Regions from separate parts of the Arthrobacter sp. 05T45 genome, predicted to be linked through region 2. Evidence: riboswitches for the same ligand, from Rfam matches in the RefSeq annotation. Region 2 holds a riboswitch; each other region holds the start of a gene.

Region 1 (9,507 bases), on a different contig from region 2:
GTCCCATAATTCTCTTCCTCTCACATCTCTTGTTCTGCGTCAGGTCTCAGGCGTCGGCAACCGGAGGTGCGGCGGCGTCAAGTGCATCAAGTGCTTCCATCACGTCCGGAGCAGGGATCCGCGTGCTCGCGATGAGTTCGCCCCCGCTGTCCCGAACGGCCGCCACGAACGGTGCCGCCCAGGTGTTCTCGTAGACGATCAGCGCGGCCACCGTCCCGGGGAGCAGCGCGGCCGAGGCCTCGGCGATGTCATCGTCGCCCAAAAGCCCGGTCCGGGCCCCCTCGAAGTAGGAGAACCCCGCCGCGGGACCGCCTGGGTCGGTGAGTTCGAGCACCTCGACAGATCCGTCGTCATTCTTCATGACGACGAGGAGATCGAAGAGGCGGATCACGCCCTGCTCGACGAGCTTAACGAGTTCCTCACTCGCCCGTCCCGTCAGTCCCGATACGGGGAACTCCAGGAGTACGAAGTCGACCGGCCCGTGGGCCTCAGTCTCCGGTGTGGTTGTCACTGGTATTCCTCCGGTCTGTGTCGAGCACGCTGTCTGGCGCACTGGTCTTAGTGTGGGCGGTCCCCGCCGGGCCGTCACCACCCGCGTCGAATGATTCCGATGGGCCCCGCGCCGCTCAACGGTTGGAACTGCGTCGCGGACATGCCCCGGAATAGGACCTCTCGGTCGGATCCCAAGACCACTCAACCGCCAACGTGAGATTGTCACATCATCCATTTCGGGTGAGCCACCAGCCCGACGGGACGTGTCAGGGCACCACGACAAGAGGCCGGAAGCAACGGCTTCCGGCCTCTCGATTATTCAGCGCTTCTTGATGTGTGCCACTGGGTCGGTGTGGGCATCAACGATGTGTTTCGCCTTTTTCTCTGCCCGTTTTTCCTTGATGGTTTTAACCGACTTCTTCGACACGCTCTGGTGCGGCGTCTTGTCAGGCATGGTGCTCTCCCTCACGGCAGGGGCCAGGGGTAGCCCCGTCTTTTAAGCTACGCCTCGGGAACGGCGGCGTCCACGATCCCTGCGAAACGGCTGCCGACGCCGTCGTACACACTGCGCACGAGCCCGGGCCCGAGCACCGGGATCTCGCGTGCCTCGTGGTGCGCGCAGCAGACGTAAGTGAACTCCGGCCACCATTTTTTGGGCCGGGCCGCTTCGGAGAATCCGCAGACGGCACAGGTGAGCTGGACCCAGACGGGCCGCTTGCCGGTGCGGTTTGCCTTGGACTGGACCAGCCACGCCGGCGGGTTGTCCAGCAGCTCGCCCAGCTCGGCCTCGGACAGCCGGGGCGGGATGCCGTGACGGTGCGCCATTTCCAGGGGAATGTCGAGGGTCTGGGCTGCTTCACGTCGGGTAACCATCCTTCAACGATACGGGAACGACGGCGGCCCGAAGCCACCAGGGCGCCCCGGTGTTACCCTCGACACACCGGCGGCGGGCTAAGGTTTTCAGCCCGCGAGGGCAAGCCCAAGCGCGGCGGCCGCGAGCCCCACGAGAAGGTTCGCGCCGATGTTGAGCGCCGCCGCCCGGTACCGCTCTTCGCTGACCAGGCGGACCGTCGCGGTGGTCCATGAGCTGAAGGTGGTCAGGCCGCCGGCGAGACCGGTTGCGATCGCGGCGTGCCAGTCGGTGCCCAGCTCCAGGTGGCCGGTCAGGCCGACGGACCAACCGATGATGAAGGATCCGGCGACGTTGACCGTGAACGTCGCCCAGGGCCAGTGCGGTCGGGAGCCCTGATGGTGCGCAAACCAGGAGTCGACGGCGAACCGCAGGAGTGCTCCCGCCACCCCGCACGCCCCGACCAGGAGCGCGGTCATCATTGGGCACCGCCGCGGAGGTCTGCAATCGCCTTGCCGGTTTTCCAGCCGGCCGCCGCCGCCCCGAGGCCCAGGACCAGCGAGAGCCCGAGGTAGGCCAGCCACGTGGCATGGAAGCCGCCGCGGATCTGCTGGTCAATGGCAATCACCAGCGCCGAAAAGGTGGTGAAGGAACCCAGGAGGCCGGGGCCGATGCCGGCCCGCAGCCAGAAAGCCGTCTGCGGCCGCGCGATCCAGAGGGTGGTCAGGGTGGCCAGAACGAAACTCCCGGAGACATTGATCGCCAACGTGGTCCACGGCACCCCGCCGGCGCTTTCGGGAAAAATCAGGCCGGCGCCGAAACGCAGCTCGGTTCCGATCAGCCCGCCGACGGCGACGGCGGACCAGGCCTTCCACCCCGGCACGCCGGGGCGCGGCACGGCCCGGCGCTCGTCCAGCGCACCCTTCACTCAGCTCTCCGTGACGCTGCAGCCGGCGTGCCCAGCATCGCTGTGGACCCAGAGGGCCGAGGCGACCTCGTCGGCGAAATCGAATTCGCGCGGTGCCGCGGCGGAACCGATCCGCACTACCATGGGGCCACCGAAGGGACGCCGGCCCACCACCTCCACTTCGGCGTCGAGGTCGATGTCCTCTGCGGCGAGATAGCGCAGGAGCTCCGGGTTCTCGTCGCTGATCCGGGTGATCCGGCCGGTGTGGCCGTCGTCGAGTTCGCTCAGGCGGTGGGCGGCGGGCATCAGCACCGAGCCGTCGGCTGCCGGAATGGGATCGCCGTGCGGGTCCCGGGTGGGGTTCCCCAGCTTGGCCGCCATGCGTTCAATAAAGGTGTCCGAGACGGCGTGTTCCAGGAGTTCGGCTTCGTCATGGACCTCGTCCCAGCGGTACCCCAGCTCGCGGACGAGGAAAGTCTCGATCAGCCGGTGCCGCCGGACCATGGACAGGGCGAGCCGGACTCCATCGCTGGTGAGCGTGACGGCGCTGTAGGGCTTGTGGTCCACGAGGCCCTGGTCCTTGAGCTTGCGGACCATTTCCGAAACCGAGGAGTTGGCGACGCCCAGGCGCTGCGCCAGCTGCGTGGAGGTGATGGGCTTGCGCTGCCACTCGGTGAACGAATAGATGACCTTGACGTAGTCCTCGATCGAGGAGGAGGGCGTACTGGTCTTCACAGACCTAAGCCTACCGTCAGCTGCTTCCGGAGAAAGTGAGCCACAGCAGCACCAGGTTGAGAGCCACTACGAGCACCACGCTGATGATGGCGGCGACTCGGAGGGCCGGGCCGTCGGCGAACCGGCCCATCAGGGCTTTGTTGCTGGTCAGCACCACCAGCGGGACCAGGACAAAGGGAATCCCGAAGCTGAGGACCACCTGGCTCAGGACGAGCGCCCAGGTGGGGTCGAAGCCCACCGCCAGCAGCACGACGGCGGGGATGAGGGTCACGACGCGCCGGGCCATGACGGGGATCCGGATCTTGAGCAGGCCCTGCATGATGGTGCCGCCGGCATAGCAGCCCACCGAGGTCGATGCCAGGCCTGAGGCGAGCAGCCCGACCGCGAAGATCACGCCGACGATCGGGCCGAGGTTGGCGGTGATGGCGGCGTGCGCGCCCTCGATCGTGTCCGTGCCTTCTTCGCCGCCGAGGGTGGAGGCGGCCAGGAGCAGCATGCCGATGTTGACCAGTCCGGCGATCGCGAGGGCGGCCACGACGTCGAACCGGGTGGCCCGGACCAGGCGCGCGATGGCCGCCGGGGGAACATGCAGGTGTTCGTCCGGCCGGTGCCGGTCCCGGGACAGGGCCGAGTGGACGTAGATGGCGTGCGGCATGACGGTGGCCCCGAGCATGCTGGCGGCCAACAGTACGGTGTCCGGTCCCTGGAAGCCGGGCATGAGCCCGGCCAGGGCGGCTCCCGGATCGGGCGGGCTGATGAACAGCCCGGCCAGGAAGCCGACTGTGATGATGCCGAGCAGGAACATGATGATGAATTCGAACGGCCGCTGTTTCTGCCGGGCCTGGACCGCGAGCAGGAGCATTGACACGGCGCCGACAATCAGGGCGCCAAGGGGGAGGGGCAGGCCGAAAAGCAGGTACAGGGCAATTGCGCCGCCCACCACCTCCGCGAGATCGGTGGCGGCGGCGACAACTTCGGCCTGCACCCAGAAGGCGCGGCGCCAGAACGGCTTGAGCCGTTCACCAAGGATCTCCGGAAGGCTCTTGCCCGTGACGATCCCGAGCTTGGCGGACTGGTACTGGACGAGCACGGCCATGACGTTGGCGGCCACGAGGACCCACACCAGCAGGTAGCCGTACTGCGCTCCGGCGGTCAGGTTGGCGGCCACGTTTCCGGGGTCCACGTAGGCGATCGACGCCACGAAGGCCGGTCCCAACAGGCCGATCAGCGCCCTCCGGGCACCCGGGTGTTTGTAAGTGGGGGCGTCCTGCGCCGGTTGCCCGTGTCCCGTTAGCTCCAGCACTGCCAGCTCCTGTGATTGGCGCGTCGGCGTTGACGCGATGATCGGCGCCGGCCGGAAAACAGCCGGTGTCAAAGTTTCGTGTGCCTATAAGAAATTATTAGGCATACCGAAACAATAAGCCCGGCGGGCGCTGCGTGCAATCCGGGGGAATCCGGGGTGAGCGTGCATCAGGCCCGGAAGGCCCGCCACGTCTGGGTCACGTATGGCAGCCGGAGCACCTCGCCTGGGGTGTGCCCCAGATGCTCGTGCAGGTACCAGGCGAGGTTGGCTGTGACCTTGGCCCGGGTGGAGTCCGATGCCGCGAGATAGTAGCTGCGGGACTTGGCCAACTCCTGGATGTCCTCCGCCGTGACGGAATCCTCCCAGCGCGTCAGGTGGCTCTCCAGTCCGGTGAACTCGGGGCCCACGGCCGGACGGAAGTTTGGCTTGTGGACGTCCCCTGCATGCATGATCCGGGAGAGCCGGTGCACCCAGGGCACGCTGGTGTCCAGCTGGTTCCAGATCAGGCCCAGCACGCCGTGCGGCCGCAGGATCCGGGCAATCTCGGTGCTGGCCAGGCCGGGGTCGCACCAGTGCCACGCCTGGGCGACCGTGACCAGGTCAAAGGACTCCGGCTCGAGACCGGTGTCCTCGGCGCTGCCCTCGATGGCGGTGACGTCCGGCAGGGTCCGGCGCAACTGCTCAAGCATGTCGGCAGAGGGGTCCACGGCCACCGTGGCCAGTCCGCGTACTGCCAAAAGGGAGGTGAACTTCCCGGTGCCAGCGCCAATGTCCGCGGCGTCCCTGGCTCCCGCCGGGACCAGCCAGTCGGCTGACTCCTGCGGATAGCCGGGGCGGACGCGCTCGTAGTGCTCCCCGCCGTCCTGGAAGCTTTGTCCGAGTTCCTGGCGCCGCTCGCTGTGCAGCTTCGGTCCGCTGTGGAGCCTAGCTCCGCTGTGCAGCCTGGGGCCGGCGCTTGCCACGTGCGATCTCCTTCGGGAAGGTCCTGCTGGTTTCAGATACCTTTCGAATTTACCGCACCCGCGCCGGGCCCCGATCCTGCCTAGTCGAGGGTGCAGGGCGCAGCGCCGGCGGTGCCCGGGGTGTTCGGCGCCCAGTGGGGATAGCTGCGGGTATCGTTGGCCGGCACCCAGCGGCCCGCGTCCACCACGTAATCCCAGCCGAGTCCGTTCTGCCGCAGCTGCTGCAGGCCGGCCAGCAGGCGTTCGGCGTCCTCCAGCCGTGAGCCGAGGCCGAAGCTGGCCCGCAGGGAGCCGGCGGGCAGGCCGAGCCGCTTGAGCAGCGGGTGGGCGCAGAAGCGGCCGTCGCGCAGGCCAATGCCGTGTTCGGCCGACAGGTAGGCGGCCACCAGTCCGGCGTCGTAGCCTTCCACGGAAAAGTTCACGACGCCGATCGTGCCGGTGTCCGGCTGATCGCCTCCAGTGGAAGAAGCGAAGGAAGAATCGGAAGCCGAATCGGCAAAGATCCGGTGCACGGTTACTCCCTCGATGCCCTGGAGGCCCTCGACGAGGAAGGACCGGATGGCGTCCTCGTGGGCCTGCCACTGCTCCGGGTCCAGGGCCGCAATGACCTGGGTGGCACGGGCGAGGGCCGCCGCGCCGAGGACGTTCGGCGAGCCGCCCTCGTGCCGGGCAGGTCCCGTGGTCCAGCTGACGGAGTCGAGCCGGGCATCGCGAACCGCGCCGCCGCCGGCCAGGTGCGGGGTGCCGGCGTCGAGCCAGTCCGTCCGCCCCACCAGCACGCCGGCGCCGAACGGGGCGTACAGCTTGTGTCCCGAGAAGGCGAGGTAATCGACGTCGTCCGCGGCGATATTGATCCGCCGGTGCGGGGCGAGCTGGGCGGCGTCGACAACGATCCTGGCGCCGTATTCGTGCGCCAGTGCGGCCAGGGTCCGGATCGGGAGGATCTCCCCGGTGACGTTGGAGGCGCCGGTGACGGCCAGCAGGCCGACGCCGCCGCGGGCGAGTTCGTCGCGCAGCCGGTCCACGGTGGCCGCGAGGGTGGCGGCGGCCACGACGCTGCGGTGCGGGACATTCTGCCAGGGCAGGAGGTTGGCGTGGTGTTCGATGTCGAGGTAGAGGACCTCGCCCGCGGGCCGCCCGTCGCGCAGCGGCAGGCAGCCGGCCAGCAGGTTCAGGGAATCGGTGGTGTTGCGCGTGAAGATCACGGAATCGCCGGGCCGGCCGCCCACGAAGTCCCGCACGATGTCCCGGGCGTTCTCGTAGACGGAGGTGCTGATCTGTGATGCGTAGCCGGCGCCGCGGTGCACGCTTGCGTAGTACGGCAGGATTTCGTTCAGGTAGGCCGAGACCACGGACAGGGCCGGTGCGGAGGCGCCGTAGTCGAGGTTGGCGTAGCGCGCGTGGCCGCCGGTGATCAGCGGGGCCTGGATTTCGGCCCCGGTGACGGCTGCCAGGGGGCGGGCCGCGAGGGCAAGCCGTGCATGGAATTCAGGGGCAACGGGGAAAATGGCAGTTGTCATGGGACCTCACTCGAACAGGACCCCACACCGTGGGAATCCGCGCTTGCCGGGTCCGTTCCGGACCGGCCAGGTCGTCACCCGGGGCACCCCACCGCGACTGGAGGGTTGCCGGCCAGCAAACCGGGGTTTAGCGCTGGCACTCGTGACCTGCATCGAGCGTAGGACATCGGCGCAGCCGGGGAAAAGGCGGCCGCCGATTGTGAAGCGGATTATTACGGGCGCGGATCAGTTGTTCGGGTGGGCCTGGAAGAGGTCGTCGAGTCCGGGGTTGAGCCGCTTGAGGACTTCCGAGTGCAGGATCGAATTGGTGGCCAGGGCGTTGCCGCCGAAGGGGCCGTCCTCGCCTTCGAGTGAGGTGAAGCGGCCGCCGGCCTCGGTCACGATCGGCACCAGGGCGGCCATGTCGTAGAGGTTCAGCTCGGGTTCGCAGGCGATGTCCACGGCGCCCTCGGCCACGAGGCAGTACGACCAGAAGTCACCGTAGGCGCGGGTCCGCCACACTTCCTCGGTCAGGCCCAGGAACTCGTCCAGGTTCCCGCGTTCCTTCCAGCCGCCAAGGCTGGAGTAGGACAGCGAGGCGTCCTCGAGATTGGAGACGTTGGATACCTTCAACCGTGTGGCGGCGGCGAGCGAGCGGCCCGTGTAGGCGCCTGCACCCTTGGCGGCCCACCAGCGCTTGCCCAGTGCCGGCGCGCTGACGACGCCGACCACCGGCTCGCCTTCATCGACGAGGGCGATCAGGGTGGCCCAGACCGGGACGCCGCGGACAAAGTTCTTCGTGCCGTCGATCGGGTCGATGATCCACCGGCGGGAACCGTGGCCCGAGCTGCCGAACTCTTCGCCCAGGACCGCGTCACGCGGACGTGACCGGGAGAGCTGGCCGCGGATGGCCTCTTCCGCGGATTTGTCGGCATCGGTGACGGGTGTGAGGTCGGGCTTCGTCTCGATCCGAAGGTCGAGCGCCTTGAAGCGGCTCATGGTCTGGGAATCGACCGAATCTGCCAGTACATGGGCAAGGCGCAGGTCATCGTTGTAGCTCGAAGCGGGTTGGCTCATGGTTCCAAACTACCGTCAAACCGGGCCGCTGGGCGGGAGGCCGCGGCTCGGCGCCGCCGCCCCGTTGCCGGTCCGGCTAGGAGACGGTGCCCAGTTCCTTGGTTTCCTGCGCTTCCATCCGCGGGTCCGTGCCCAGCAGCCGGCGCAGGGACGCGAGCCTGGCCGGTCCCGAGGGCCCCGCGTGCCCGGCCGCAACCCACTTGTCGACGCCGCAGTTGACGGCGGTGGAGTCATGCTTGCAGCCGCGTTCGCAATCATCGGTGCCCGGTTCCAGGTCCGGGAAGGAACGCAGGATCCGGTCCGGGTCCACGTGGGCCAGGCCGAAGGACCGGATGCCGGGGGTGTCGATGATCCAGCTGCCGGCCGGGGCATCGTTGACTTTGAGCGCCAGTGCCGAGGAGGACGTGTGGCGGCCGCGGCCGGTTACCGCGTTCACGCCTCCCGTGGCCCGCTCGGCCCCGGTCAGGGCGTTGACCATGGTGGACTTGCCGACGCCGGAATGGCCCAGCATCACGGTGACCTTGCCGTCGAGGTAGTCGCGCAGCTGGGACACCGCGTCCTTGTCGAGCCGGGCGGAGAGCCCGTCGTCGGAGCGGGCGTCGATGCCGGAAGCGGCGGAGTCTGCGGTCTTGGAGATGATGACGGGGAAGTCGAGGTGCTGGTAGTTGGACAGCAGCTCGGCGGGATCCTTGACGTCGGCCTTGGTGACGAGCAGCAGCGGCTCAATGCCGGCGTCGTATGCGGCCACCAGCGCGCGGTCGATGAAACCGGTCCGCGGCTCGGGGTTGGCAGCGGCGACCACCACCACCAGCTGGTCGGCGTTGGCCACGACGGCACGTTCGATCGGGTCCGTGTCGTCGGCGCTGCGGCGCAGCAGCGTCTTGCGGTCCTGGATCCTGACCAGCCGCGCCAGGGTGTCGGGCTCGCCGGTGACATCCCCGACCAGGGAGACGAAGTCGCCGGCAACCACCGGGTTGCGGCGCAGTTCCCGGGCCCGGGCCGCGATGATCTTGCGTTCGTCCGCGGTCCCCTCGCCGACGACGGCGGTGTAGCGGCCGCGGTCAACGGTGATGATGCGTCCGGTGACGGCGTCGTCGTAGCTGGGCCGGTCCTTGGTGCGGGGCCGTGTGCCCTTCTTGTTCGGCCGGATCCGGACGTCGGACTCGTCCCAGGAATCAGTGCTGCGTGCCACCGGCGGTGTCCTCATCTGCGGCGGGTCCCTGGGCCAGCATCGCTTCCCAGAGTTGCGGGAAATCGGGCATGGTTTTGGCCGTGGCTGCGATGTCCTCGACTTCCACGCCGGGTACGGCAAGGCCGAGGATGGCGCCGGCGGTTGCCATGCGGTGGTCCGCGTAGCTGTGCACCACACCGCCGTGCAGCGCGGCCGGGCGGATGATGAGGCCGTCGGGGGTTTCTTCGGCGTCGCCGCCGAGGCGGTTGATTTCGGCGACGAGGGCGGCGAGCCGGTCCGTTTCATGGCCGCGGAGGTGGGCGATGCCGCCCAGCCGTGAGGGGCCGGTGGCGAGGGCGCACAGCGCGGCAACGGTGGGGGCGAGTTCGCTGGTTTCGTCGAAGTCGCCGCCCTTGATCTCCGGGCCTCCGCTGACGGTCAGGGTGCCGCCGTCAACCGTCACCGTGGCGCCCATAGCGGTCAGGATTCCGCGCCAGAGATCACCCACCTG
Region 2 (9,507 bases):
CAGCCGTACCGGCGCACCGCGGCGATCGTCGACGTCGAGAATCCCCTCCCGGAAGCCAGCCCGATGGTGGCGGCGGCCGATGACAGCTTCTACTTCCGGCCGGACAACGGCCAGGTCCTGATCTCGCCCGCCGAACACGTGCCGAGCGGACCCGAGGACGCCCGGCCCTATCCCGGCGACATCGAACGGGTCATCGCCCGGCTCAACGAGGTCACGACGCTCGGGATCCGGAACGTCCGCACGGCCTGGACGGGGCTGCGGACGGAGGCGGCCGACGGCGTCCCGGTGGTGGGGTTCGACGCCGAGGCCACCGGATTCTTCTGGCTCGCCGGCCAGGGCGGGTACGGATTCCAGACCTCATCCGGCGTCGCGGAACTGGCCGCCGGGCTGATCCTCGCCGGCCAGGGCACCGCCCCGGCCCTGGCCCCGGCCCTGACCCCGGCTGTGCCCCCGGCCCTGGCCCCGGCTGTGCCCCTGGCTGTGCCCCCGTCCACCGAGGCCAGTCCGGCATCCCGGACAGCGGAGGCGCTGGCCGCGACCCGCTGGTCCATCCGGCGCTGAAGAATGGATCCATGAGTACCCTCATCACCAATGTCGCCGAACTGATGACCCAGGACGCGGAACACCGCGTCCTCCGCGACGCGGCGGTGGTAATCGAGGGGGAGCGGATTTCCTGGCTCGGGCCCGCGGCCGACGCCCCGGCCGCGGACGAACGGGTGGATGCCGGTGGCCGGGCGCTCCTCCCGGGCTGGGTCGACTCGCACACGCACCTGATCTTCGCGGGGGACCGCACTGCCGAGTTCGAGGCCCGGATGGCGGGGGAGAGTTACAGTGCCGGCGGGATCGCCGTCACCACCGGCGCCACCCGGAGCACGAGCGACTTCGACCTGACCCGGCTGGCGATGGGCCGCGTCGCGGAGGCCGTGTCGCAGGGCACCACCTACCTGGAGACCAAAACCGGCTACGGCCTGGACCTCGAGAACGAGGCCCGCAGCGCCCGCATCGCCTCCACCGTGGCGGACGAGGTGACTTACCTGGGGGCGCACCTTGTGCCCGCCGGGATGGACGCGGAGGAATACACGGAGCTGGTCTGCGGGCCGATGCTCACCGCAGTCCTGCCCTACGTCCGCTGGGCCGACGTCTTTTGCGAGCAGGGCGCGTTCAACGAGGACCAGTCCCGCCGGGTGCTGCTGGCCTGCAAGGCCGCCGGGCTGGGGCTGCGCGTCCACGGCAACCAGCTCGGCGAGGGCCCCGGCGTCCGGCTGGCCGTGGAAGTCGGCGCCGCGAGCGTGGACCACGTGAACTACCTTTCAGCCGCGGATGTCGATGCCCTTGCCGGCAGCTGGTCCGGCTGGGACGCCGCCGGCGGCAGCGGCACGCCCGGATCCGGGCAGCGCGGCACGGTCGCCACGTGCCTGCCGGCCTGCGATCTCTCCACCCGGCAGCCGCTGGCCCCCGGCCGTGAACTGCTCGACGCCGGTGTGCAGCTGGCGCTGGCCTCCAACTGCAACCCCGGCACGTCCTACACCAGCTCCATGGCGTTCTGCGTCACCACCGCCGTGCTGCAGATGCGGCTCAGCGTCCACGAGGCGGTGCGCGCCGCGACCTACGGCGGCGCGCTGGCCCTGGGGCGGGAGTCTGGGAACGACGCCGACGGCGAACGCGCGGTGGGCTCGATCGCCGTCGGGCACCGCGCGGACCTGCACCTGCTCAACGCACCTTCCGCCACGCATCTGGCCTACCGGCCAGGCATCCCCCTGACGCACGCGGTGTGGCGCGCCGGTGTAGCGCAGCCGGTCCGTTAGCCAGCCGGTCCGTTAGCGAGCCGGTCCGCTGACCCGGCTGGCTCCGGCCCCGGACGGGCCGCCCTAGAACATCATGGGCGGTGCGTCGAGGACGGTCTCGTCCACGCGCCTCTTCTCCCACTGCGTGAAGGGCTTGTCGAGCTCGTACTTGCCGTGCGAGGTGCGCAGCAGGGTGCGGACCTCGGCGTTCTCGGGGTTATTCAGGGACTCGAAATATTCCACCGACCAGTGGAACCAGCGCATGCAGAACAGCCGCATGGTCAATCCGTGCGTCACAAACAGCGCGTTCGGGGCATAGCCGGGCCGGGACCAGTGCCGGTGCAGGGTTTCCATGAAGGAAGAAATCCTGTCATACACATCGGAACCGGACTCGCCCTCGCGGAAGCGGTAGAAGAAGTGCCCGTAGGCGTTGCGGAGCTCCTTCTGGTCCTCGATGTCGCCGGCGATCTGAAAGTTGGCCCAGTCCTGTTCGCGCAGGCGCGGTTCCTCGATCACCCGCTCCACGAGCGGGCCGAGATTCAGCGCCTCGAGGGTCTGGTAGGCGCGCAGGTAAGGGGAGACGTAGACGCACACCGGGCGGCCGTCCAGCTGGCGCCGGACCTCCTCCCCGGCCGCGGTGGCCTGCTCCAGGCCCAGCGCGGTCAACGGGATCCGGTAGTCCGGAACACGGTTGTAGATCGAGGTGTCGGCATTGGCGGCAGACTGGCCGTGCCGGATCATGATGATTTTCCGGGGCGCACTCATAATCCCCAAGCATAGGGCTCCCAAAAAGCCGGGGGTGCCGGCGCGGCCGGCACCATGCGGGCACCAGCAAACTATCGGCAAGTGCAGGCAAGATAGAACCATGTTGGTTCCCTCCCGCCGTCGGCTGCGGTTCGAAGTGTTGATTGTCCTGGGGTTGTCGCTGGGGCAGTCCGCGATCTACTCCCTGGTGCAGTTGCTGGACAAGATGACCACGGCGCCGCTGGCCCAGGGGACATCCACCCTGAACCGCTCACAGAGCGCACGCGAATACTTCGACCTCACCTACCAGTTGCTGGACATCATCTTCGCCCTGGTCCCGGTGGCCCTGGTGATCTACTTCCTCACCGAGCACTGGCCGGCCGGTGAGCGCGGAACCTCGGCGTTCCGAAGGATCGGCTTCGACTTCGCCCGGCCCGGCAAGGACCTCCTGCAGGGTCTCGGACTCGCCGCGCTCATCGGCATTCCGTCCCTGGGGCTCTACGCCGCCGGCCGGGCGCTGGGGATCACGACGGCGATCATCCCCAGCGCCCTGGACGCGTACTGGTGGACCGTGCCGGTGCTGGTCCTGTCCGCGATCCGGCACGCGGTGGTCGAGGAAGTGATTGTGGTGGCGTACCTGCTGGACCGGCTCGGGAAACTGGGCTGGAGCGTGCCGGCGGCCATCGCCGCCAGCGCCCTGCTCCGCGGCAGCTATCACCTGTACCAGGGGTTCGGGCCGTTCATCGGCAACGCGGTGATGGGCGTCGTCTTCGCGCTGGTCTACACGCGGACCAAACGGGTGATGCCGCTGGTGATCGCCCACGCCATCCTGGACACCGTGGCGTTCGTGGGGTTCAGCCTGTTCGGCAAGGCCGTGGGCCTGGGCTGAGTTCCTCGCAAAGCAAGGCGGGGTCCCTTCGGGCCCATCCGGAGCCCCCGGACGGGCGCGAAGTGGCCCCGCGTTGCTTTTAGGAGCAGGCCTTAAATGATCTCGGCCGCCGTCTCCTAGGTGACATCGTTGGCACCTAAGAGATGGCGGCCGAAGCGTGGGGCGGGTGGAGCGTTAGATCGTGACCGCTCCGGAGGCGGTCTCGAAGGTGACAGAGAGGATGCCGGGAGTACCGTGCGGCGCGATCCAGTTCACGGCCACGTCTTCCAGCGGCTTTTCAACCGGTTCGCCCAGCCACTCCGTGACGCGCTCGGCCGAACCGGCAATGGTCAGTGCGGACATCTTGACATCGCTCGCGTAGGCGTTGGACGGGTGCAACTCCGGGTCGCCCTCCCACTTGAGCATGTACGGCACCTGGGGGTCGGCGATGAGCCCCAGGATGCCGATCTGCTTCCAGACCAGTTCGCGGCCATCGGGAAACTTCCGGTTGCCGTTGACGGCGGCGCGGCCGAGCCGCTCCTCGAACGGGGCCAGGTCGTCAACCTCGACGCACCAGCCCATCCAGCCGCCGCCGGCCTCGGAGCGTGCCCGGACGGCCTGGCCGAACGGGGCCTTGTCGGAGGCCGGGTGGTTCAGGACCTCCACGACTTCCAGGTACTTGTGTCCCGCGAGCGGGATAATCATGTTGCGTGTCCCGAAACGGGGGTGCACTCCACCCTTCACGGCTTCAACGCCGAGGGCAGACGCAATACGTTCAGTGGTGGCTGCCAAGCCATCGTGTTCACAGGCGTAAGAGACGTGATCCATGCGCATGCCATCATCTTGGCACTTTGTGATGGACCTCTCAGCTTAGGCTCCCCTAACCGTCATGGGACGTCCTGGGGCGCGGAACGCGGCGCCCCGGATGCTCCGTCACGGCGGCCGTCTTCATCTTCGTCACAAAGCTATCCAGGGCTCCGCCGCCATTCCTACACTGAAGTCAGGTCATGAGTGCCAGCGCACAGCCCCGGCTTGCTGGCCGGCAACCCTCGTATCGCGGTGGGGTGCCCCGGGTGAAGACCTGGCCGTCCGGCGCCCGCCGGAGGGCAAGCGCGGCGCCTGTTCCGGTTCGGGCCGAAAGCCCAGGCCGGTGCTGTGCCCAGTGACTCGAGGAGCACCAATGTCCAACGCCTGGTCCTTTGAAACCCGCCAGATCCACGCCGGCCAGGAGCCGGACAGCGCCACCGGCGCGCGTTCCCTGCCCATCTACCAGACGACGTCGTTCGTGTTCCCCAGCGCCGAAAGCGCCGCGAACCGCTTTGCGCTCGCCGAGCTCGCGCCCATCTACACCCGGATCGGCAACCCGACCCAGGACGCCGTCGAACAGCGCGTCGCCAGCCTGGAAGGCGGTCTCGCGGCGCTGCTGCTCAGCTCCGGCCAGGCCGCCGAGACGTTCGCCATCCTCAATATCGCCGAGGCCGGGGACCATGTGGTGGCCAGCCCCAGCCTCTATGGCGGAACCTACAACCTGCTCGCGCACACGCTGAAGAAGTTCGGCATCTCCGTGACCTTCGTGGCGGACCCGGACAACCTGGACCAGTGGCGGGACGCCGTCCAGCCCAACACCAAGCTGTTCTTCGGCGAAGTGGTCTCCAACCCCCGCCAGGACGTCCTGGACATCGAGGGCGTCTCCCGGGTGGCGCACGAGGCCGGCGTGCCGCTGGTTGTCGACAACACGCTCTCCACCCCCTACCTGATCCGGCCGATCGAGTGGGGCGCGGACATCGTGGTCCATTCCGCCACCAAGTACCTCGGCGGGCACGGCGCCGCGATCGCCGGCGTGATCGTGGACTCCGGCAACTTCGACTTCGGGAAGGACCCGGAGCGGTTCCCCGGCTTCAACACCCCGGACCCCACCTACAACGGCCTGGTCTACGCCCGCGACCTCGGAGCCGACGGCGCGCTGGGCGCGAACCTCTCCTACATCCTCAAGGCCCGGGTCCAGCTCCTGCGCGACCTCGGCTCCGCGGTGTCCCCGTTCAACGCCTTCCTCATCGCCCAGGGCATCGAAACGCTGAGCCTGCGCGTCGAGCGCCACGTGGCCAACGCCACGAAGGTGGCGCACTGGCTGGAGGGGCGGGACGACGTCGAATCGGTCGCCTACGCCGGGCTGCCGTCCAGCCCCTGGTACGAGCGCGGCCGCAAGTACGGGCCCAAGGGGACCGGCGCCGTCGTGGCGTTCAACATTGCCGGGGGAGCGGAGGCCGGCAAGCGGTTCGTCGATGCCCTCGAACTGCACTCGCACGTCGCGAACATCGGCGATGTCCGGTCGCTGGTGATCCATCCGGCGTCGACCACCCACAGCCAGCTCTCGCCCGAACAGCAGGTGATCGCCGGGGTGAACCCCGGACTGGTGCGGCTTTCGGTGGGACTGGAGCACATTGACGACATCCTCGCGGACCTCGACGCCGGATTCCGCGCGGCCAAGTCCGCCTAGGCCGAAGCCCACGCCGAATTTCCCCACCTTTACGGGCATGACACCGGGAATCGCCGGCACTCCGGGGCGACCCGCCAGTCACGGCTGTCAAAGGTGGGGAGTCTGCGGTGCTGACGGGTCCGGCTGTCACATGGAAGTCATAATCTTCGTCATTTCCGCACCCCGTTTCGTAGACTCGTACCAGGTCATGAGTGCCAGCGACAGCCCCGGCTTGCTGGCCGGCAACCCTCCTTTTGCGGCGGGGTGCCCCGGGTGAAGACCTGGCCTGCCGGTCAGCTGACGGCGGGCAAGCGCGAAGATAGGTCCTCACATGACGATTGCCGTCACCCGCACGGGTGTTCCCGAAACCAAACCATCCCGGACCCCTGACGGGACCGTCCAGTTCGTCAGGATCGGTGATCTGCAGCTCGAATCCGGGACTCCGTTGCCGGATGTGGTGCTCGCCTACGAGACCTGGGGGACCCTGAACGCGGACGCCTCCAACGCCGTGCTCATTGAACACGCCCTGACCGGCGATACACACGTGACCCGCGGCGAGAGCGGGGAGCCCGGCTGGTGGGAACAGCTCGCCGGACCCGGGGCTCCCGTGGACACGGACAAGTATTTCGTCGTTTCGATCAACATCCTGGGCGGCTGCTACGGATCCACCGGACCTTCCACCCCGGCCCCCGACGGGCGCCCCTGGGGATCCCGGTTCCCGCTGGTCACCCTGCGGGACACCGCCGCCGCCGAGGCGCGGCTGGCCGATGCCCTGGGCATCGGCAGCTGGTACGCGGTGCTGGGCGGCTCGCTCGGCGGCGCGCGCGCCCTTGAATGGGCCGTCACGTTTCCCGGCCGGGTCCGGCGCTGCGCCGTGATTTCCGTCGGCGCCAGCAGCACCGCCGAACAGATTGCCTTCGCGCAGGCCCAGACGCTGGCCATCCGCCAGGACCCCCACTTCAAGGGCGGGGACTACTACGGCGGCCCGGAACCCGAAGCAGGGCTCGCCCTCGCCCGGCGCATCGCGCACATCACCTACCGCTCAGCGGCCGAACTGGACGGCCGGTTTGGCCGCAACGCCCAGGAGTCCGAGACGCCCCTGGAAGCCGGATCGCTGGCCGGACGCGGGCGCTACCAGGTGGAAAGCTACCTGGACCACCAGGGCAGCAAACTGGCCCGGCGTTTCGACGCGAACAGCTACATCGCGATCACCGAAGCCCTCATGAGCCACGATGTGTGCCGGGGGCGCGGAAGCCTCGGGGAGGCACTGGCCCCGGCCACCGCCGAATTCCTGGTGGCGGCCGTGGACTCGGACCGCCTGTATTTCCCGGCCCAGTCCCGTCAACTGGCAGAGGCCCTGCCGGGCGGCCCGGAACTGCACATCATTGAAGCGCCGATCGGCCACGACGGCTTCCTGACCGAAATCGGCCAGCTCAGCGGGCAGCTCCGGGAGACCTTCTTCGGCCACTAGGCCGGCCCGCTTGTGCATTTTTGCAGATGCGCTCTGCACTAATGGCCGTTGAGGCTCGGGGCGGGAGCGTCCATACTCATGGGGAATGACGCCATGTGCCCTACATCACGGGCGTCCTCAGTCCAATGGTCCGCAGGGTGTCGAAGGCGACACCGAAGGAGTTCACATGAGCACGGAAAACGCCGCGACAACGCGCGCAGACGAGCCGGACGTCAAAACGTCCGGACTGAAGAAGGTAGTAACGGCCTCCATGGCCGGCACGGTGGTGGAGTGGTATGAATTCTTCCTCTACGCCTCCGCCGCCACGCTGGTCTTCGGCAAGACGTTCTTCCCCAATTCGGGCACGGAACTCGACGGCATTATCGCCGCGTTCCTGACCTACGCCGTCGGATTCGTCGCCCGCCCGATCGGCGGCATCGTCTTTGGCCACTTCGGCGACAAGTTCGGCCGCAAGCAGCTGCTCCAGGTCAGCATCCTCCTGGTGGGCGTTTCCACCTTCCTGATGGGCTGCCTGCCCACCTTCGCGCAGATCGGCTACTGGGCCCCGGCACTGCTGGTCTTCCTGCGCTTCGCCCAGGGCTTCGCCGTCGGCGGCGAATGGGGCGGCGCCGTCCTCCTCGTCGCCGAGCACAGCCCCAGCAAGTCCCGCGGGTTCTGGGCCAGCTGGCCCCAGTCTGCCGTTCCGCTCGGCAACCTGCTCGCCACCGCCGTGCTGTTCACACTGTCCTCCGTGCTGTCCTCCGCCGACTTCCTCAGCTGGGGCTGGCGCGTCGCCTTCTGGCTCTCCGCCGTGATCGTGCTGGTCGGCTACTACATCCGCACCAAGGTCCAGGACGCCCCCATCTTCCTGGAGGCGCAAAAGGAAGTCGAGGTTGAGAACAAGGGCTACGGCGTGGCCGAAGTATTCCGCCGCTACCCGCGCGGCGTCTTCACCGCGATGGGCCTGCGCTTCGCCGAGAACATCCTCTACTACCTCGTGGTCACGTTCTCGATCACGTACCTGAAGGTCGTCGTCCAGACGGACACCTCGCGGATCCTGCTGCTGCTGCTCGTGGCGCACCTCGTCCACTTCGCCGTGATTCCGATGGTCGGCAGGCTCTCGGACAACGTCGGCCGCAAGCCCGTCTACATGGCCGGCGCCATCCTCGGCGGCACGTGGGGCTTCTTCGCCTTCCCGATGATGGATACCAAGAACGACTTCATCATCCTCGCTGCGATCACCATCGGCCTGCTGTTCCACTCCCTGATGTACGCCGGCCAGCCGGCGCTCATGGCCGAAATGTTCCCGACCCGGATGCGCTACTCCGGTGTCTCGCTGGGCTACCAGGTCACCTCGATTGTGGCCGGTTCGCTGGCTCCGATCATCGCCGTCGCGCTCCTGAGCCAGTACAAGTCCTCGGTCCCGGTCGCCATCTACCTCCTCGGCGCCTGTGTGGTCACTTTGGTTGCGGTGTTCTTCCTGAAGGAAACCCGCGGCATTTCGCTCCGCGACGTCGACGCCGCTGACGCCCGTGGCACCGCCGACCTCCTCGCCGCCAGCAAGCGGTAATCCTCACCGGCCTCACCAAACCCGGTGGGGGCAGACTGCCCGGATCCGCGCACCGCGCGGATCCGGGCAGTCTGCGTTAACGCGGCAGGCTAACGCCGCAGGCTAACGCCGCAGGCACCAGTTCGGCTGCGCTGGCGCCTCAGGCGGACAGCACATCCTGCCGCTCCCGGATTTCGCCGCGAATCGCCTCCAGCACGGCACGGACCGGGGCCGAACGCAGCGCCTCGGGCCGGGCCACAGCCCAGATGGGCAGCTGGCGCTGGAAGTCGTCCGGCAGGACGGGCAGAAAATCCGGCCGGCCCGCCACGAGGAAATTGGGGAGCAGGCCTATCCCGGCGCCCCGCCGGACGGCCTCCAGCTGGGCGAAGACGCTTGTGGCCTGGAAGCTGGACCGCGGCACCGGCAGCTGCGTTGAACGGTGGCCCAGCTCGGCGACCTGGAGCGCCGATTCCACGTAGGAGACAAAGCCGTGTTGCCGGACGTCGTCGAGCGTTGCCGGAAGCCCGTGCTCCTGCGCATAGCCGGGACTGGCGTACAGCCTGAGGAAATAGTTGCTCAGGAAGATCGCGCGGGCGGTGGTGGTGTCCATGTTGCCCACCACCACTTCCAGGTCCA
Region 3 (9,507 bases), on a different contig from region 2:
TCCGGTCCCAGCCGTCGCCGTCGAGCTGCCGGCTGATGATCCGGGGTGTCTCGGCCAGCGCCTGAGGCATGTCCGCCATAGCCTGCTTGAAGTGGGCGCTGTTCACGTGGGCCCCGGCGGCGTCATCCTTGAAGGCCTCAACCAGGACGAATTCATTGGGGTCCTCCACACTGCGGGACCAGTCGAACCACAGGTTGCCGGGCTCCTGGCGGGTGGCCTGGGTGAAATCGTTAACGAGTCCCAGCCAGCGCTCCGACCAGTCCGGCTTGACCTTAAATTTGACGACGATGAAGATCATGGGCTGAAGCCTTTCATTGGTTTTCCGGAGGTTCCATTCTTCCAGCATGACAATGCCGGGTCACATGGCCAGTTGGCGGGTCAACAGGCCTTGATGGCCTCGCGGGCCAGTTCCTGCTGCCGCGGGGTGCCGATCCGGTCGGCCCACTGTTCGGCGAGCTGGAACTCCACCATGGCCTCGGTGCACCGGCCGGCGTCATGCAGCGTCCAGCCGAGGTTGTTGTGCAGCGAAACCACCCACCGTTTGGTCCGCTCATCGTGAACCGTGGACGCGTACTCCAGGGCGCTCCGGGTCCAGGTCTCGGCGTGGGCGGAGTCGGCAATGGCGAGCATGTGCAGCGCGTCCACGGCCAGGAATTCCTCGACCAGGTAGTCAGCCAGTTCGGCCGCCTGTTCAAACAGCGGCACGGCCATCTCGGGGTGGCCGCTGGAATTGAGCACCCGGCCGCGTTCCAGCAGCACCCGCACCGCGACTGTGGGCTCGTCGGCATCGACCGCATCCAGCAGGGCGTCGGCTTCCTCGTAGCGGCCCTGCAGCCCGATGGCCCGGCCCAGCTGGGTGGTGAGTTCGGCGCGTTCGTCGGCGTCGTAGCGTTCATCTGCGGCCGCCGCCCGGAACCGGGCTTCGGACCCGGCGGGGTCGTCGAAGTTCCACAATTGGTCAAGGGCTTTCTGTTCCAGCATCCATCTGCTCCTGATCAGCTTTCACCTGCGGCCAGTTCGTGTGCACTCCCAATGTAGCGGGAAGTGACATGCCTTTGTGCCCGTCCCGTGAGGGCGCGGCCGGCCGCGTAGAACCAGTTGGACGGCCGGCTGAAGGCCGTGATTTTCAGGAACACCCGGCCGGCGGCGTCGATCTCCACTTCGAAGGCCTCCTCGCCCCGCACGGGATGACCGGGCAGTGTGCCGTACCCGAACCCGGCTCGTTGCGGCCCGTCGCCGGGCACCGGCCGGCGCACCCACACCACCTCGCAGGGCGCGTTGATCCGGAAGGGTCCGACGCCGAATCCGCTCACCACGCGCGCGCCGGGCACGACGGCGTCGGAGTCGGCGCGGACGCGCAGCCCGGAGCGTCTCTGCAGCTGCCAGGTCAGAATCCCCTGCGCCACCCTCCGGTACAGTGCCGGGCCGTCGCCGAGGTACGCCCGGGACACCAGGCAGGGAAAGCCTGCCGGAGCCTGGCCATGCTCAGTGGAGCCAATGCCCGGATAGTTCAGCCCGTCCCGCGCGCCGGCACCAGGATCACCGCTCATGTGTCCTCGCCCCTGGCCAGTCCCGCCCAGCCCAGCTGTTCCCGCTGCTTCCGGCTGAACGAGGCGACCACCAGGTCATAGGAATCCTCCACCATGTCCCGGATCATGCCGTCCGGCAACGATCCGTCCAGCCGGACCCCGTTCCAGTGCGTCTTGTTCATATGCCAGGCGCCGGTGATTTCCGGGTGGATGGCCCGCAGCTGTTCGGCCAGGGCCGGCTCGCATTTGAGGCTCACGGACCAGTCGGCCGGGTCCATGGCCGATGCCGCGAACATCTTGGCGTCCTGCCTCGTGCCGCCGGCGATCCCCGCCCGCACCTTGAAAACCGATGTCTCCGGGCCGAAAGGAAAATCCTCAAACGCACCGGGGAAGCTCAGGCAGATCTCGCGGAGGGTGGCAACGTCCATGGCACGAGCCTATCCGGCTGCGGCCTGCCCGGCTGCGCGGGCTATCCGGCTGCGGCCCGCCTCACCCTGCCTGCGCGGCGGTGCGGGCGTCGCCGATGCTGTGCAGCCCTTCGGGAGTGGTGCCGTTGACTTCGTAGTCGCCCACGGTGCGGGCCTTGAACACAGCGGGGTTGTGGGTGGAAACGGTCCTGGCGTTGCGCCAGTGCCGGTCCAGCGATTTCGACTTCGACGTGGCGGACGCCCCGGTGACGTCGAAGAGCTGCTGGGCCGCGGACTGGACGAGTTCGGGCACCAGAAGCTGCGCCTTTTCCACCGCGATCTCGCCGCGGACGTAGCGTTGTTCCGGGGTGAGATCCAGGTTCTGGTCCGCGCCGGCGTCGAGCTCCCGGGCGGCGGCCAGCACCACGGATTCCGCCGCGAAGACCTTGGCCGAGAGCTGGCCGATGAGCTGCAGGATCAGCGGGTCGTGGCGGAACAGTTCGCCGGAGCTGGTGTTGAAGGTGCGCTTGCGGTCGCGGACCAGCGCCCTCGCGTCGGCCAGCGCCGCCCGGCCGATGCCCGCCAGGACGGCGAGCAGGACCAGCTGGAAGAAGGCCGGCTCGTGCGTGGTGGATTCCGAGCGCCGGATGATGTTGGTGTCCGGCACCACGGCGTCACGGAAAATCGTGGTGCCGGTGCCGGTCAGCTGCTGGCCGAACCCGTCCCAGTCGTCGAGGATTTCCACTCCGGGCTGGGTGGTGCTGACCACGGCGTACTGGCGGCCCTCCACGCCCGCGGTGCTGGCCATGACGGCAATCCACTCGGCGAAGATGGTGCCGGTGGTGTAGTACTTCCTGCCGTTCAAGAGCCAGTCCCCGCCGTGGCGGGTCAGCTTGGTTCCGGTGGTGCCGAGGACATTGCCGGATTTCTCCGTGGCGGCGTTTCCAAAGATCTCGCCGGCCACCACTTTCGGGTACCAGCGGTTCCGGAAGTCCGCGGATTCCAGACCGACGGTTTCCACGAACGCGAAGTGCGAGCGGTAGAGGTGGGCCACGGAGGAATCCGCCTCGGCGAGTTCGATGAGCAGCCGGAAGAAGGGCTCAAAGCCGATGCCGTCGCCCCCGTGTTCCGTGGGCACCCGCAGCCGGCCGAAGCCTTCCTCGTTCAGCCAGCGGACCTGTTCGAAGGGCAGGACCCTGTCCTGCTCGCGGGCCAGCGCGCCCTCCGCGATCCGGGCAAACACGGGCCGGAAACGCTGCGCCAGCCTCTCGTAGGCGGCTTCGGCCGACGGCGCCTCGATGTAGGCGGCTGCGACCGATGGTGCTGCGGGGGCTGTGGTCTCTGGTGCGTAGGACATGCGTTCCCTTGGTTGCTGGTGGCCGGGCTAGAGCTTAGCGGCGTCGGCGGCGGGATCCTGGTCCCAGGGGGTGGGCAGGATGCCCTTCTGGTAGCTGGCAAACCAGGCCTTGACCTCCGGGGACTGGAAGGCGGCCTTGAGGGCCGCGGCCTTCTCCGACCCGGCAAAATCCTTCCGCCCGGCAACCACGATCCGGAACGGGACCTGGTCCGCATCCGTTTCGAAGGCCAGCGCGTCGTCCTTGCTGTGCGCGGCATCCGCGGCCATCCGGGCGACCAGGAAGCCGGCGTCGACATCGGAAAGGGTCTTGGCGAGGGACTGCTGGTCCACTTCCACGAACTGCAGCTTCTTCGGGTTGGCTGTGATGTTCTTTTGCGAGGTGTGGATCACGGTGGCGTCAGACAGTTCCAGCAGGCCGGCGTCGCGCAGCATGAACAGGGCACGGCCGTTGTTCGCCGGGTCCACGGGAATGCCGATCTTGGCGCCGTCCGGGAGCTCGTTCAGGGACTTGTACTTGTCAGACCAGATGCCGCCCGGGGCGCTGTAGACGTAGAACAGTCCCACGTTCTCCAGGCCCTTGTCCTGGTTGAACTGCTTCAGGTAGGCGTTGTGCTGGAAGAAGTTGGCGTCGAATTCGCCGTTGGCCACGGCCAGGTTGGGCTGGATGATGTCCGTGACGTACGTGGGCTCCAGGGTCCAGCCCTGGGCCGCGAGCAGCTTCTGGGCCAGCTTGGTCGGTTCCTGGTACGGGGCGGACTCGGTGACGATAATCTTGATCGTCTTGCCGCCGCTGGCGCCGGCACCGCCGGGGTTGGTGAGGCCGCAGCCGGTCAGTGCTGCGGCGGAGACAGCACCGGCGCCGGCGAGGGCATATTTGAGGAAATTTCTACGCTGCATGGTCTTGGTCCTTTGTGGTGGTTCGCGCTGGGCTATGACTGGGCGGTAACGCTGACGCGCTGGTTTTCGGCCGCCGCGGAGAAATCGGTGAAGGCTCCCCGGAAGGCCGCCGCGGGATGGCGTCCGTTGAGCCGCGGCCCGGCGCCGAAGAGCTTCTCGCGCAGGGTTCCCGGCGCGTAGCCGGTCTGGGCGAGGCCGCGGCTGCGCAGTTCCGGCAGCACACCGTCGATGAAGTCGGTGTAGGAGCCGGGGATGGTCTGGTTGATGATGTTGATGCCGTCGATTCCGGCGTCCTGCCACTGCTCGAGACGGTCGGCAATCTGGTCCGGCGTTCCCACCACCCGGTTGGCCCGGCTGCGGTAGAGCGCAATGTCGCGGAGGGTGGGGTTGCCGCCGCGGACGGAGGCGCGGATAGCCGTGAGATGTCCCTGGCTGCCTTCCGTTTCAAGGTCCCCGAGCGGGGTGTCCAGCGGCAGGCCGCCGAGGTCGACGCCGAACCCGCCGCCCACGTGGGCCAGCAGGGCCTCAATGTCCAGGCTGTCCTCGAGCTCGTCGGCTTTGCGGTTCGCCTCGGCTTCGGTGCCGCCCACCACGAAGTGCATGCCCTGGAGGAACTTCACGTCATCCGGATGGCGGCCGGCGGCAACGGCCTGTTCCCGGACGGCCGCGGTGTACTTCGCGGCCACCTCGGTGCTCGGCGCGAGGGTGAAGGTGGCCTCGGCGTTGGCGGCGCAGAACTGCTGGCCGCGGCCGGAGCTCCCGGCCTGGAAAAGCACCGGGGTGCGTTGCGGCGAAGGGGCCGCGAGGTGGGGTCCGTCGATCGAGTACCGGGGCCCGCGGTGGTAGATCTTGCTGACTTTCTCCGGGTCCGCGTGGACCCCGGTCGCCTTGTCCCGGAGCAGCGCGTCGTCTTCCCAGGACCCTTCCCACAATTTGTAGGCGGCCTCGACGTATTCGTCCGCCCAGTCGTAGCGTTCGTCATGCTTGGTCAGCTCGGTGGCGTTGAAGTTCCGGTGCGCGTTTTCCAGCACGCTGGTGACGATGTTCCAGGCCACGCGGCCGCCGCTGATGTGGTCCAGCGTGGACATTTGCCGGGCGAACTGGAACGGATGGCTTTGAATCACCGACGACGTCGCGGCCAGCCCGATCTCCCGCGTTCCCGTGGCGAGCGCGGACAGCAGGATGAGGGGGTCGTTGGACGGCACCTGCAGGCCCTTTTTCAGCAGCGATGCCCACCCGCCGTCGTAGTCGCCGTAGAGACCGACGACGTCGGCGAAGAAGATCGCGTCAAACTTGGCGCCTTCGAGCTGGCGGGCCAGGTCGATCCAGAGCTGGAGTTCGTTGAACCGGTGCTGCTGGGCTTCCGGGCGCCGCCACTGGCCGCCCATGATGTGGCTGGACGTGTTCATCACGAAGGCGCTGATCAGCAGGCGCGGGCGGGGTCCGTCGAAACGGGTACTGGGTGTTGAAGTCATGGGGTGCTTTCCGCTGTGGGAGGTGGGACGAGGGTGCTGCCGGCGCTCAGAGGCGCTTGTCCAGGCGGCGGGCAACATAGGATCCGCCCAGCTGAACGATGGTGACCAGCAGGATCATCAGGACAATGGCGGTGATCATGAGCGGCGTTTCGTAGCGGTAATAGCCGTACCGGATGGCGAAGTCGCCGATTCCGCCGCCGCCCACCAGTCCGGCCATCGCCGAGTAGGAGATGAAGCTGACGGTCATGATGGTGATGGAGCTGACGAGTCCTGGCTTCGCCTCCACAATCAGGACGTCCCGGACGATCTGGGACCGGCTGGCGCCCATGGACCGTGCCGCTTCGACCACTCCGCCGCCGAGCTGGCTCAGGTTCTGTTCCACGAAGCGGGCGAAATACGGAATGGCGTTGAGGGTCAGCGGGACAATGACGGCGGCCGTGCCGATGGTCGTGCCGACAATGAACCTGGTCACGGGAATGATCGCGATCAGCAGGATCAGGAACGGGAACGAGCGGAGCAGGTTGACCAGCCCGTCCAGGACCCGGTGCAGCTTTGGCCTGTGCTTGAGCCCGTTGGGACCGATGGTGTAGAGCAGGACACCCAGCGGTGTCCCGAGCAGCACCGCCAGCGGGATGGCCACCAGCAGCATGGTGAGGGTCTGTCCCATGGCGACGCCGATTTCGGGCAGGACTTCCAGGATGCGGTCAAACATTGATCAGGCCCTCCGACGCGGCTGTGGTGTGGGTGCCCCTCCCGGAGCGGTCCAGCTGGATCTCATCGGAGACCAGGTAGCGGCCGATCGACGTCGCCGGGTGGAAACCGGGGCGCTGGAGTTCGGCGAGGTCGAACTGCTCCACCACCCGGCCTTCTTCCATGACCGCGACGTTGTCCGCGATGGCCTTGATGACATTCATCTCGTGGGTGACCACCACGATTGTGATGCCGAATTCGGCGTTGACGTCGGCCAGGTATTGCAGGACCGATGACGTCGTCCGGGGATCCACGGCCGACGTCGGCTCGTCGCAGAGCAGCACTTTGGGCCCGGTGGCAAGGGCGCGGGCGATCGCCACCCGCTGTTTCTGGCCCCCGGAGAGTTTGGCCGGATACGTTCCCGCTTTGTCGGCGAGGTCCACGATTTCCAGGGTTTCGGCGGCCCGCCGCCGGCGTTCCGCCTTCCCGACGCCGGCGAACTTCAGGGACAGCTCCACATTTTCCTGGGCTGTGAGGTTGTTGAGGAGATTGAAGTGCTGGAAAATCATGCCGATGTCATGCCGCTTGGTCCGGAGCTCGGCGTCGGACAGGGTCACCAGGTCCATGCCGTCCACCAGGACGCGGCCCGACGTCGGGCGCTCGAGGAGGTTGATGTTGCGCAGCAGCGTGGATTTGCCGGCGCCGGAGAACCCGATGATGCCCTGGATGGTGCCCCGCCTGATGTGCAGGCTCACGTCATCGACGGCCGTGAAAGGTCCCGCGGCCGAAGCGAATGACGTGCTGACGTTCTGGATCTCGATCACAGGCCCCCACCTGCTCGGGGCCGCGGCGCTGCCGCTGTCTGCGTGTTCATGATTTCCTCCGGGCTCGCCCGAGGAAAGCCCTGGGTCCTGGCTTCCGGGCAGCGCTGAGCGAAGCCGGGGAGCCTCAGAACACAGTGGTTCTCCATCGGTCCTGGCGGTAGCACCGTCCTCAAAGGAGGGGGTTGCTGCGGCGTCACGGAGCCAGATCTCTCAGCCGCTCGGGATGGTTACGAGTCCATCTCACACGGCAGGAGGCCGGATACAGAAAAAGCCGGTCACATTTTGTAACCGACTCTTCCCGATCTGTTGATCGTCATTCCCGGGCCGTTAGATGCCCACGCGCCAGCCTTCGCGGGCGGGGCACGCGTTCACGACGACGTCCAGCCCGGCGGCCTTGGCCCGGTCCGTCGCGGCGTCGTCGAAGACGCCCAGCTGCAGCCAGACGGCCTTGGCGCCTACTGCGATGGCCTCGTCTATGACTGCGCCCACCCTGTGGGAGTTGACGAAGCAGTCCACGACGTCGATCGGGTGCTTCTCCGCCGGGATGTCAGTCAGGGAACGGTACCCCTTCTCGCCGTGGACGTCGTCGCCCGGAAGGTTGACCGGAATGATGGTCATGCCCATCCGGTCCCGGACATAGAGGGAGACCTCATACGCCGAGCGCCATTCGTTGGTGGTGAGGCCGACCACCGCCCACGTGCCTTTGGTTCGCATGAGGCGGTCAATGACTGCCGGATCGTTAACATGGGCCATGCATCAACCTTACTCCTGCGACCTTTCCGGGCAATTGTCGAATAAATGAATGATTTGGGTCGGACCCACGCCGGGTGAACGAATATTACGGCGCTCCCGGACGCCGATTTTGTGGAATCGTGCATCTGAAGTTCTAGTAGGTAGTGACCATCCCGAGCGGCCGAGAGACCTGGATCGATGACGCCGCAGCAACCCCCCGGTGACGTGGGACGACCATTCCCACGCCACCGCTCCGCCCTCCTTCGGTGAAATTCGAGGGAGCCGGAGCAACCAAGGGTGCTACTGCCAGGACCGATGGAGTGCAGCAATGACCCCTGAGAATTCTTCCGCCCTGCCCACCTTTGCCCGGCCTGCGTCCGAGGCATTCCCCCAAACCACTTCGGACGCGACGGCGAACGAAGCAGGGCTGCGTGACGCGGCCGGCTCCTCTCGCGGCTCTTCGGGATGGTCCCTGAACGAGTCCACGGACGGCGCAGTGCACGGCGTCCCCGCCGATGGGCCGGCGCGTCACCGCAGCACCACCTCCGGAAACCACCTTCCCCGGCACAGCGGCGCCGCGACCGCGGGAACTGTCCAGGCAGAGACGGTTGCGTTCTGGGAAACCCAGGCTCTCCGCCTCGACTGGGCGGACCTGCCCGGCGGCGCGACGGAGCAAACCAAGCCCTGGCACACCGCGCACCGCCGGGTCCCGGCCGACGTCGAGGCCGGCACCGGACCGCAGATCACCTGGTTCGAAGGGGGCAGGCTCAATGTCGCCTACAACTGCGTCGACCGCCACGTAGCGGCGGGGCGCGGAGACAAGGTGGCCCTGCACTTTGAGGGCGAGCCCGGCGACCGCCGTGCCGTCACCTACGCCGGACTCCAGCGCGAGGTCTCCAAAGCCGCCAATGCCCTCCTGGATCTCGGCATCACCAAGGGCGACCGGGTGGTCATCTACCTCCCCGTCATCCCCGAAACCGTGATCATCACCCTCGCAGTGGCCCGGATCGGTGCCATCCATTCCCTGGTCTTCGGCGGATTCTCTGCCGAGGCCCTGAAGTTCCGGGTGGAGGACACCGGCGCCAAGCTCCTGGTCACCACCGACGGCCAGTTCCGCCGCGGCACCGCCGTGCCGGTCAAGGACAACGCGGACGCCGCCGTCTCCGGCGACAACGCCATCGAACACGTCCTGGTGGTCAACCGGACCACTCCCGCGGACGAGCTGGACACCGTCCCGATGACCGCCGGCCGCGATGTGTGGTGGCACGACGCCGTCGGCACCGCCTCCGAGACTCACGAAGCCGAGGCGTTCGACGCCGAGACGCCGCTGTTCATCATGTACACCTCCGGCACCACCGGCAAGCCCAAGGGCCTGGTCCACACCTCCGGCGGCTACCTCACACAGGCGTCATGGAGCTTCGAGCACCTGTTCAGCAACCCCGACCCCGCGCTGCGGGAGAAGGACGTGCACTGGTGCACGGCCGACCTCGCCTGGGTCACCGCGCACACCTATGAGCTCTACGGCCCGCTCTCCAACGGCGCCACGCAGGTCATCTTCGAGGGCACGCCCAACACCCCGCACCCGGGCCGGCACTT

Evidence for each region. Region 2 has a riboswitch for S-adenosylmethionine ahead of AC1DGD_RS08350 (bifunctional o-acetylhomoserine/o-acetylserine sulfhydrylase). Riboswitches for the same ligand answer to the same signal wherever they lie in the genome.
Region 1: it holds a riboswitch for S-adenosylmethionine, as region 2 does, so the genes downstream of both, AC1DGD_RS10120 (aminotransferase class V-fold PLP-dependent enzyme) here and AC1DGD_RS08350 (bifunctional o-acetylhomoserine/o-acetylserine sulfhydrylase) in region 2, are expected to answer to the same signal.
Region 3: it holds a riboswitch for S-adenosylmethionine, as region 2 does, so the genes downstream of both, AC1DGD_RS17395 (methionine ABC transporter ATP-binding protein) here and AC1DGD_RS08350 (bifunctional o-acetylhomoserine/o-acetylserine sulfhydrylase) in region 2, are expected to answer to the same signal.

What each region holds. Positions count from the first base shown of each region.
Region 1 covers NZ_JBFTKI010000007.1:132,571-142,077, forward strand. The annotation lists gene AC1DGD_RS10075 (SHOCT domain-containing protein) at 1-7, opposite strand, end outside; gene AC1DGD_RS10080 (DUF6325 family protein) at 47-511, opposite strand; gene AC1DGD_RS10085 (hypothetical protein) at 812-946, opposite strand; gene AC1DGD_RS10090 (hypothetical protein) at 994-1,365, opposite strand; gene AC1DGD_RS10095 (fluoride efflux transporter FluC) at 1,453-1,821, opposite strand; gene AC1DGD_RS10100 (fluoride efflux transporter FluC) at 1,821-2,270, opposite strand; gene AC1DGD_RS10105 (metal-dependent transcriptional regulator) at 2,271-2,984, opposite strand; gene AC1DGD_RS10110 (Nramp family divalent metal transporter) at 3,001-4,287, opposite strand; gene AC1DGD_RS10115 (class I SAM-dependent methyltransferase) at 4,455-5,249, opposite strand; gene AC1DGD_RS10120 (aminotransferase class V-fold PLP-dependent enzyme) at 5,330-6,769, opposite strand; SAM riboswitch class IV at 6,804-6,917, opposite strand; gene hisN (histidinol-phosphatase) at 6,995-7,825, opposite strand; gene rsgA (ribosome small subunit-dependent GTPase A) at 7,902-9,017, opposite strand; gene aroA (3-phosphoshikimate 1-carboxyvinyltransferase) at 9,001-9,507, opposite strand, start outside.
Region 2 covers NZ_JBFTKI010000005.1:194,287-203,793, reverse strand. The annotation lists gene AC1DGD_RS08375 (NAD(P)/FAD-dependent oxidoreductase) at 1-561, shown strand, start outside; gene AC1DGD_RS08370 (amidohydrolase family protein) at 573-1,805, shown strand; gene AC1DGD_RS08365 (histidine phosphatase family protein) at 1,869-2,549, opposite strand; gene AC1DGD_RS08360 (CPBP family intramembrane glutamic endopeptidase) at 2,650-3,417, shown strand; gene AC1DGD_RS08355 (VOC family protein) at 3,592-4,230, opposite strand; SAM riboswitch class IV at 4,400-4,515, shown strand; gene AC1DGD_RS08350 (bifunctional o-acetylhomoserine/o-acetylserine sulfhydrylase) at 4,577-5,893, shown strand; SAM riboswitch class IV at 6,077-6,192, shown strand; gene metX (homoserine O-acetyltransferase MetX) at 6,204-7,343, shown strand; gene AC1DGD_RS08340 (MFS transporter) at 7,510-8,892, shown strand; gene AC1DGD_RS08335 (LysR family transcriptional regulator) at 9,032-9,507, opposite strand, start outside.
Region 3 covers NZ_JBFTKI010000022.1:29,479-38,985, reverse strand. The annotation lists gene AC1DGD_RS17435 (putative quinol monooxygenase) at 1-298, opposite strand, end outside; gene AC1DGD_RS17430 (hypothetical protein) at 379-981, opposite strand; gene AC1DGD_RS17425 (DUF1990 family protein) at 996-1,550, opposite strand; gene AC1DGD_RS17420 (MmcQ/YjbR family DNA-binding protein) at 1,547-1,957, opposite strand; gene AC1DGD_RS17415 (acyl-CoA dehydrogenase family protein) at 2,019-3,293, opposite strand; gene AC1DGD_RS17410 (MetQ/NlpA family ABC transporter substrate-binding protein) at 3,321-4,190, opposite strand; gene AC1DGD_RS17405 (LLM class flavin-dependent oxidoreductase) at 4,223-5,665, opposite strand; gene AC1DGD_RS17400 (methionine ABC transporter permease) at 5,712-6,377, opposite strand; gene AC1DGD_RS17395 (methionine ABC transporter ATP-binding protein) at 6,370-7,179, opposite strand; SAM riboswitch class I at 7,319-7,409, opposite strand; gene AC1DGD_RS17390 (CoA-binding protein) at 7,507-7,932, opposite strand; gene acs (acetate--CoA ligase) at 8,240-9,507, shown strand, end outside.